DNA from 3 places in the Shewanella sp. SP2S2-6 genome. Region 3 is predicted to be linked to each of the others. Evidence: predicted binding sites of a transcription regulator. Region 3 holds the regulator's gene; each other region holds the start of a gene.
What was found. The regulator ArgR, encoded in region 3, controls arginine synthesis, uptake and breakdown. The targets are predictions, from matches to a motif close to ANTGAATANNTATTCANT.

Region 1: the regulator ArgR is predicted to act here: its motif matches at 1,411-1,428, upstream of Q4Q57_RS13915 (OadG family transporter subunit).
Region 2: the regulator ArgR is predicted to act here: its motif matches at 1,248-1,265, upstream of Q4Q57_RS16250 (YjiH family protein).

Annotation. Positions count from the first base shown of each region.
Region 1 is NZ_JAUOEQ010000019.1:77,985-81,233, reverse strand. Features, by position in the region: rRNA gene rrf (5S ribosomal RNA) at 1-29, shown strand, start outside; gene Q4Q57_RS13915 (OadG family transporter subunit) at 1,586-1,852, shown strand; gene oadA (sodium-extruding oxaloacetate decarboxylase subunit alpha) at 1,864-3,249, shown strand, end outside.
Region 2 is NZ_JAUOEQ010000026.1:62,049-65,297, forward strand. Features, by position in the region: gene Q4Q57_RS16245 (hypothetical protein) at 1-652, opposite strand, end outside; gene Q4Q57_RS16250 (YjiH family protein) at 1,347-2,705, shown strand; gene Q4Q57_RS16255 (hypothetical protein) at 2,925-3,050, shown strand.
Region 3 is NZ_JAUOEQ010000005.1:174,235-177,483, forward strand. Features, by position in the region: gene Q4Q57_RS06270 (LysR family transcriptional regulator) at 1-39, opposite strand, end outside; gene Q4Q57_RS06275 (NAD(P)-dependent oxidoreductase) at 146-778, shown strand; gene argR (transcriptional regulator ArgR) at 919-1,389, opposite strand; gene mdh (malate dehydrogenase) at 1,684-2,619, shown strand; gene Q4Q57_RS06290 (DUF393 domain-containing protein) at 2,715-3,113, opposite strand.

The sequences.
Region 1 (3,249 bases), on a different contig from region 3:
CCCCATGTGAGAGTAGGTCATCGCCAAGCATCCAAATAAACACAAAAGCCCTAGCCTAAACCGCTAGGGCTTTTGTGTTTATACGCTTCGCGAAAACTTATCTCGATGTCAACCCGCCGCTGAGCGGGATCCCCAGCTACGCAATACATTGCTCCGCGCGACACATCATCAAAATGCTGCGCATTTTAGGCAATGATGACTCGCCCCCATGTATCCCCTTCGGGGATAAAAGAAAGTAGGTCATCGCCAAGCGCCTAATTATCTCATTGAGATGTAACGAAGCCAGCAGAATAAGCTGGCTTTTTTTGCGTCTGTAATTTGCAGAAATTGATATATTTTTCTTCCAACTTGTATGTTTCCCCACTATTTTTACTCACCAGCTCACCAGCTCACCAGCTCACCAGCTCACCAGCTCACCAGCTCACCAGCTCACCAGCTCACCAGCTCACCAGCTCACCAGCTCACCAGCTCACCAGCTCACCAGCTCACCAGCTCACCAGCTCACCAGCTCACCAGCTCACCAGCTCATTTTTTAATTGCTGAGTTCCTTGTCGATCCTAGGCTTCCTTATTTCGTTCTTGTCCTATTGCTTATACCAATCACATTAAATATCGAATCAGTTCACTGCCTCACAGTCATCTCAATCCAAGGCGCATTGACGCGGAAATGGTTATTCCCTTTTAAGTCAATGCAACACGGGAGTGGGATGCCGAAGGGCGGCTAACTGTTAACGGCATGGTAACGCGCTTTATACTGCGTTTAAGGCTTTCGACAGAGCACCACTATGCCTTAAAGCCTTCGCCTTGTTTAAAGCGCGTTGAATTCCCGCTGAATGAACAGATATTAAATACGATTGGTATTAATCCTGCGAATAGCTAAGAGCCTAAGGTCTACCTCGGGTAGCACTGTGGCTTATCTTTCAAGATAGCCGCTCCACAACAAACCGTATTGAGCCTCTAGCACCGCTTTGTGTTGGTATCAAGGGGACATCTAAGTTGTCAAAATGGATGATTTAATTTGTTAGATTGACCCCATTCCTCTTCTTCAATCAATTCCTTCAGAACGGCATGCCTTTCTATATTCATTCAGAATCAAATAGCAGTGACTTGGATTGTGAGATCTGCATACTTTTTCACTTGGATTATTCCTATGTCCGTTGTCTTCAATTTAGGAATCATTTTTCAGCCTAGGACATCATTTCGTCTTAAATCCAGCATAGTGGGTATTTCATTATGGAATATTGAATTAATTGCCCGATTTATGAGGATTAATGACTGGCTGTCTTTGAATTTATTCAATATTGGTAAGACCAATTTACATCTGTATGGTGTTTTTGTTATCAATTGGTTATGTTTGTAGCGGGTTGAGTTCAAGCTGGCTTTCTTGTTGTGTGAGTAATTAGCTTTTGAATGTGATTTTTTATTTAAATATTCTTTGTGTGGTGGTCGCTATAGGTCTGTCTACGAGAGACCCATAGTTTGTAAACCGCTCAACCGATTGAATGTTGAACTTGTGATGCGATAGCGATGGTTTGGGGCAATCGTACTGTTGATAGGGATTGAGAGAGTAAGGGGTAGGGGGAGCTATGGAGGATGTAACGCAATCTTTATTGGATGCCGTTGGCATTATGTTTTTGGGGATGGGCTTAGTGTATTTATTTTTAAGTGTACTAATCCTTGGGATCCATGTGGTTGCGCGCTGGTGTGCAGTCGATGCTGCCTCTGCACGTTTTGCTAAAAATCATGCTAAAAGTCAGCAGAGGGTAGCGCAATCGGATGCTAAGCCTTTAGACCCAAATGTGGTCGCTGCGATTTCATTGGCGGTAAAGCAGTATCGTTCACAGATTAAGTAATGGGGAGCAGTATGACTTTTGTATCTAATTCTACGACGGCAGTGGCTAAGCCATTATTTTTAACTGATGTCGTTTTGCGGGATGCGCATCAATCCATTTTAGCGACGCGCTTACGCATTGATGACATGTTACCGATAGCGCCACTACTCGATAAGATCGGTTTCTGGTCACTGGAGTCTTGGGGTGGTGCAACGTTTGATGCCTGCATTCGTTATCTTGGTGAAGATCCTTGGGATCGAATTCGTGAGCTGAAAAAGGCCATGCCGAATACGCCGCAGCAAATGTTGCTGCGTGGCCAAAACCTCTTAGGTTATCGCCATTATGCCGATGATTTAGTCACGCGTTTTGTTGAGCGCGCCCATACCAATGGCGTCGATGTATTTCGTATTTTCGATGCGATGAACGATGTTCGAAACCTCGAGACTGCGGTGAAAGCAGTGCGTCAAGTTGGCGGCCATGCGCAGGGGACGATTTCGTATACCACGAGTCCAGTGCATACCATAGAGACGTGGGTTGATATGGCAAAACGTCTCGAAGATATGGGTTGTGATTCTTTGTGTATCAAAGATATGGCGGGCTTACTTAAGCCGATGGAAGCGTTTGAGCTCATTAGCCGACTCAAATCTCAGACCCAACTCGTGTTATCTATGCATTGTCATGCGACGACAGGGTTGAGTACGGCCACTTATCAGAAAGCCATTGAAGCGGGTGTCGATGTGCTCGATACGGCAATTTCGTCGATGAGTCAAACCTATGGACATACTGCAACTGAAACCGTTATCGCTATGGTGGAAGATACTGAGCGTGCAACGGGTTACGATATGGTGTTGCTTGAGGAGATTGCCGCTTATTTCCGTGAAGTGCGCAAGAAGTACGCTAAGTTTGAAGGCGCGCTGAAAGGCATCGATTCGCGGATCTTACGTGCACAAGTGCCTGGTGGCATGCTGACCAATATGGAGAGCCAACTAAAGGAACAGGGCGCGGCCGATAAGATAGACTTGGTATTGGAAGAAATTCCCCGCGTACGTGCTGACTTAGGTTTCTTGCCGTTAGTGACGCCCACATCGCAGATTGTCGGCTCGCAGGCGGTCATTAATGTGCTAATGGGTGAGCGTTACAAGTCACTGACCAAAGAGACTGAAGGCGTGCTTAAGGGCGAATATGGCGCGACGCCTGCGCCAGTAGATGCCGCATTGCAAGCCAGAGTCTTGCAAGGGGCTGAAGCTATTACATGTCGCCCTGCGGATTTATTAACGCCGGAGCTGGCTAAGTTACGGCTCGAGTTGGCAGATAAAGCGCAGGAACAAGGCATTCGCCTATCTTCAGAGCATGACGATGATGTGCTGACCTATGCACTCTTCCCACAAATAGGATTGCAGTTCTTAAAGAATCGTGAC
Region 2 (3,249 bases), on a different contig from region 3:
AGCACAATAGACTCCCCAGCCCTATCCATTCCAGTAGGGCCGGCCACCATAAACTAGGACGCGGCAGCTGCAATACCATCTCCTGATAAAACGGCCTATCGCCTTCGGTCAAACCTAAATCCAATTGCGGCGCATACAGAAACGTCATCATGCTGCACAGCACAATGAGGGCTAACAACCCAGTCCAGCGACCAAAATGAGACTTGCCGAAAAAAACTAAAGCTAAGTAGAAAATCGCACTTAAGCTTCCCAGATAGAAAAACCATTTCAGCCCTAAAACGTGCAAGTGATACACGTTCACCGGAAATAATCCCACGCTCGCTAAAGCTAAAAAAGTGCAGGCCAGACTGATAAAAAAGGGATATCCCCAGAAAGATGTCACCTGTTGTAACGAAGACAAACAATAAAAGACGAGACTTAAACTGCCAAAAAACAATCCCCCGTTGAGGATCACAGCAAAAGATGAATGACCATAAGTCCCCAATTCGCTTAGGGTATGATTTAAAAAATTAAAGCGATGGGATTCGGCATCGTCGAATCCTAAAACAGTCATCACAATACCGATTAAAAGCCCAAAGATCCCCAGAAAACCAAACTTAATGGCCAGTGTCGAGCCGCCTTTAATCTTAACCTTCTCTACTTTTGCAGTCATGAATACTTGAGTTGGATAGGAATGATACTAACTTACATGGAAATGAGAAGATTTAAAGCGGCGGGTATCCGCTTTATGAATAATATTTTTACTTTCATCGTTATTAGCGACTTTTTAGTCAGCCTCCAAAACATCAAGATGATGAGGAAGATCACTATTATCTCTAAGCAGATTTAACTGCCTGTCGCATAAAAATGTACCGAGCAGCAAAATACACTGAACATAAGCGTGGCATTCTTAAACAGTGCTTACCCACGCTATATAGAAAGTGTTATCAGGACAGTCCGCTTAAATCGCACAAAAAACCAACCAAGAGGGCTGTAAGGCTAAAGTTGCTGATGTTTTTTCGTGCAAAAATAACATCTCAATCGTTTTAACTACATCATCATACAAGCGATTAACCCCTCAGAAACAACAATCCATAACACCATGTTTGTAATAATTTTTTATGTGAAACCATCCAGAAGTATCGACCTAATATCACCGACAACTTAAGTAAAATAACTATGCTGTTTTGCTGCTTATATCAAACTAACTAGCGAATCGTTTTACATAGACAAGCTAAGCGAGTAATCTTCCCCATTCTCGTTTTTGAGTTGAATTTAAATGCACCTTAATTGGCGTCAACAGCGCGTTATGTGCGGCTATTAATTCAAATTTACCATGTACGACTCGTACTTTAAGGTGTACAAAATTGACTACTGAAAATAAAAATCGAAACATTAAGACGATACTCACCTTTATCGTCCCTTCGCTGATCGGTCTGTTGTTATTTATGACCCCTATCAGCTACAACGATGCGATCACTATTCCAATCGCGATTATCTCTAAAGCTCTGCAAGGCGCATTGAGCGGCGTGTTAACCCTCATAGTGACCATGATTATCGTGGCAACGGCGCTGGCCTCTTCGCTGTCAAAAGCATTTAAGCCTAAGTTTGTGGCCCAGAATCACTTCCTTAATGCCTTATTAAATGTCAGTCCTTTATGGTTGATCACGCGGATCATAGGTGCGGTGTTTGTCGTGCTGACCTATTTAGGCTTAGGCCCAGAGGCTATTAACTCCTCAAGCACAGGTGCATTAGTCTTAAACGACTTACTGCCCGTGTTGTTCTCGGTGTTTATCTTTGCGGGTATGTTGTTGCCGCTGCTGCTGAACTTCGGTCTACTCGAGCTGTTTGGCACACTGCTAACCAAAATCATGCGCCCCGTGTTCAATCTACCGGGTCGCAGTGCAATTGATTGTATGGCCTCATGGTTAGGTGATGGCAGTGTCGGTATTTTACTGACCAGCAAACAATACGAAGCACGTTTTTATACCCAAAGAGAAGCGGCCGTTATCGGCACAACCTTCTCGGCGGTATCGATTACCTTCAGCCTAGTGGTGATCTCACAGGTTAAGTTAGAGCACATGTTTGTGCCCTTCTATTTGACTGTGTGTCTCGCTGGTTTTGCGGCGGCTGTGATTGTGCCTAAGTTGCCACCGCTATCGTGGAAGAAAGACAACTACATCGACGATACCCCACGCATGCCAGATGATGAGCTGATCCCCGCGGGTCACAACGCTTTCTCTTGGGGTTTTGATAAAGCCTTAGAAAAAGCCGCCAGTGCCGGTGGCATCAAAGCCGTTTTGAATGAAGGCGTTAAAAACGTTGTCGATATGGTGTTTGGCATTATCCCTGTGGTAATGGCCATTGGTACGCTGGCGCTGATTATCGCCGAGCACACGCCCATATTTAACTATTTGGGTATGCCGTTTATTCCATTACTCGAATTACTGCATATTCCAGAAGCCACTGAAGCCTCTAAAACAATCGTGGTCGGTTTTGCGGATATGTTTATTCCGTCAATCCTTGCCAGCTCAATTGAATCAGATATGACCCGCTTTGTAATTGCAGCCTTGTCTGTGACTCAGTTGATCTACATGAGCGAAGTGGGCGCATTGCTTATCGGCAGTAAAATCCCCGTCAACTTTGTTGAGCTGTTCGTGGTATTTATTCTACGTACCTTAGTGACTCTGCCAGTTATCGCAGGTGTGGCGCATTTACTGTTCTAAAAGCTAACGGCAACAATAGCTCAGCTAAAAGGGGAGTCAGGTTAACTGACTCCCCTTTTTTGTAGTAACTCATACACGAACTGACAGTTTTGATTATATCGTATGACTTAATCGTACAACCTCCACTCGACACCACACAACTCACTTTGGTACAGAAGTACTTTAAGAATTTCTGGATAGCACTGCTGAAGGATCAAACTTGGTCATTTAATTCTTTAAGTGCTGGCTTATGATGAGCCATGGCATTCGCTCACCGACACGCAGCAAGTCCGTCCTTGGATGCTCGACCGCCCCGTCCATGGGGCGGACGGTCGTCTCGCCAATCACCATGGCACACCTTTCTAGCATTGGCGTAGTCAGTAAGTTTTAAAGAAATAAACAGCACGTTTTTGGACAAAAACGTGATAGAGCCGTTGCTCTAACTCTTCAGTTTCAGATTAAAATTTTTTAAGGATTTAACGCCCGCCTAAGGGGCTGACAACGCATTACTACTAAACTCAAACACAACAACCGTAACCACCGCGGCTCAATGGGACTGGAAACG
Region 3 (3,249 bases):
CACTTCGACGAAACTGCGTATTGCGGCAATTTTATCCACATTAGTACCTCAAACTGAAACAATCATGCTCATTTATTGATGTTTATCACGGGAAACACTGCAAGTAAACTGGCTTCAATGTAAATCATCAGAGAGAGTTAACGAAATGAAAATCGCAATTTTAGGTGCAACAGGTTGGATTGGTGGTGCAATTTTAAAAGAAGCATTGAGCCGTGGGCACCAAGTAACAGCGCTAGTGCGTGATCCGAGTAAGTTATCCGCTACTGATGTGGCTGTGCATGCTGTGGATTTAGAGCAGCCATTAGTTGCGCAAACCTTTGCTGGCGTAGATGTTGTCATTGCCTCTGTTGGTGGCCGCGCACAACAAAATCATGGCCTAGTGGCGAGTACAGTTCAGCATTTACTGAATGTGCTGCCTAATGCTAAGGTGCCACGTTTATTGTGGGTTGGTGGTGCAGGGAGCTTAGAAGTGGCACCGGGCGTGACTCTGGTTTCTAGCCCCGATTTCCCCGCTGCATATAAAGATGAGGCGTTAGCTCAGGGTGAAGCTTTGCAGGTATTCCGTGCGGCGAAAACTGCAATCAATTGGACCTTTGTGAGCCCAGCCGCTGAGATTTATCCTGGCGAGAGTGAAGGTCCATATCGTCTTGGTGGCGACAGCTTCTTTACCGATGCCAATGGTCGCAGCCGCATTTCTGTTACGGATTACGCTAAAGCCATGTTAGATGAGGCCGAACAGGGCACTCACGCAAATCAGCGCATCAGTGTGGCTTACTGACCTTAGCGTATAAACATCAGTGCGCGAGAGATTGGCTTAAATGTGTAACGTAATCGGGACAATGGCCAAATAATCAGCGCAAGATTGGACAGAAATGCGTACGGATGAAATAGAACAGGTCAGCAAGCTGACCTGTTTTTTTATTCTGCGTAATTGAATAAAGATTTGATGGTTTCTAAGGTATCGGCGATATCTTGGATGCTCGATGGACAAATAAAGATAGTGTCATCACCGGCAATTGTGCCCAAAATGCCTTCTGGTTTACCGATAGAATCCAATAAACGGGCAATCAGCTGCGCAGCACCTGGGCTAGTTCGCACGACAATCATTGCTTGGTTATGATCGACGTCGAGTACCAAATTCTTCAGCGGGCTACCCGCGGTGGGTACGCCTAATTCGGCCGGTAAGCAATACACCATCTCTTGCTTAGCGTTGCGAGTCCGCACTGCGCCGAACTTGCTGAGCATGCGTGATACTTTTGATTGGTTAATATTACCAAAGCCTTCAGCTTGCAAGGCGGTGACGATTTCACTTTGAGAGCCAAAGCGCTCTTCTTTTAAAATCGACTTAAAAATTCTAACAAGGTCATCCTGATTCTTGGTCGTTTGCATAATATTATTATTCGTTATTCAAAAAAACAGGCCCATTTTGAATATTTTTAGAAAAATTGTCAACAAATAACCAGATTGGTTGAATAAAAATTCACTAACCCCCTGTGGTTAAGCGTTTGCTGGGGGCGTAAAAATACCAATTTGAGTAATTGTTCTACATTGCTTCTAACTTATTCCGGAATTCTTTTGTCCCACGACTAAGGGATAATTGAAATTGTTGTGACATTCCAGTAATGTGACGCCAACGTAAATTAGATCCATGTCACACATATCCGAGAAATAACGGAGATAACTATGAAAGTTGCTGTACTTGGTGCTGCTGGTGGTATCGGCCAGGCTCTTGCCCTACTGTTAAAAACTCAACTGCCTGCGGGTTCACATTTGTCTCTATATGATATCGCACCGGTTACTCCGGGTGTTGCGGTTGACTTGAGCCACATCCCGACTGCTGTTGAAATCAAAGGTTTTGCTGGTGAAGATCCAACGCCTGCCCTAGTGGGTGCTGACGTTGTTCTAATTTCTGCTGGTGTTGCGCGTAAGCCTGGTATGGATCGTTCAGATCTGTTCAATATCAATGCTGGTATCGTTCGCAACCTGATCGAAAAAGTAGCGGCAACTTGCCCTACGGCTTTGGTTGGCATTATCACTAACCCAGTCAACACTACTGTCGCTATCGCTGCAGAAGTGATGAAGAAAGCGGGTGTTTACGATAAGAACCGTCTGTTCGGTATCACGACATTAGACGTGATCCGTTCTGAAACCTTCATCGCCGAATTAAAAGGCCTGAACGTTGCTGACGTTAAAGTCAATGTGATCGGCGGCCACAGCGGCGTGACCATTCTGCCATTACTGTCTCAAGTTGAAGGCGCGACTTTCACTGATGAAGAAGTGGCAAGTCTGACTACTCGCATCCAAAACGCGGGTACAGAAGTGGTTGAAGCTAAAGCCGGTGGCGGTAGCGCGACTCTGTCTATGGGTCAAGCTGCTTGCCGTTTCGGTCTGTCTTTGGTTCGTGGTCTGCAAGGCGAAGCTAACATCGTTGAATGCGCCTATGTTGACGGCGGCAGCGAGCACGCAGAGTTCTTCGCACAACCTGTGCTGTTAGGCAAAAACGGTATTGAAAAAGTACTGCCTTACGGTGAAGTGAGTGCATTCGAAGCTAACGCTCGTGATTCTATGTTAGATACGCTGAAAGGCGATATCAAACTAGGCGTTGATTTCGTTAAATAATCTTTCGGATAATCTTTTTAGATTATGACGAATTAAAAACGGAGCCATTGAGCTCCGTTTTTTTATGCCTGCGTTTTACACTTTCTAAAGCTCATTCAGCGGCGTTTGGTGGGAATTTGGCAGTTATCGTCGCAGCGGGCTTTGCCCGTCAGTAAATAGGAGATGCGGTATCTGTGTTTAGCAAAGCGCAGGTAAGTCCAATCGGCGACAGTTTTTATCACGGGCAGGCGTAACAGTTGGATCCAAGCACGTGTGCCTGTCAGTGCCCACGCTTTACAGGTGACATCTAACCCGAGTAACACTTCGCCCGTTGCGGTTTCACCGTGAAGAATAGTATTGGCGTAGTCTTTATCGATATGGCTGAAACGTTCACTAAAGTCGGGTGCATTTAAATCCTCAAGCGCAATCAAGTTGTTGGGATCGCGTGCTTTCAGTTGACGCATTTCGGCGCTACATAATGGACAGTTACCATCATAAAAAATCCGCAGTTCCATCGGGTCCACCTCTGATGACTTGATCACAATACTTACTCTAAGCTCTTGGCTTGCGCACTTAAGCTTGGTTTTCTTCTAGCCTATACGCAGAATAAAGGGTTTTAGATCGCAGCTGATTTTAAATCAACGCTGATTT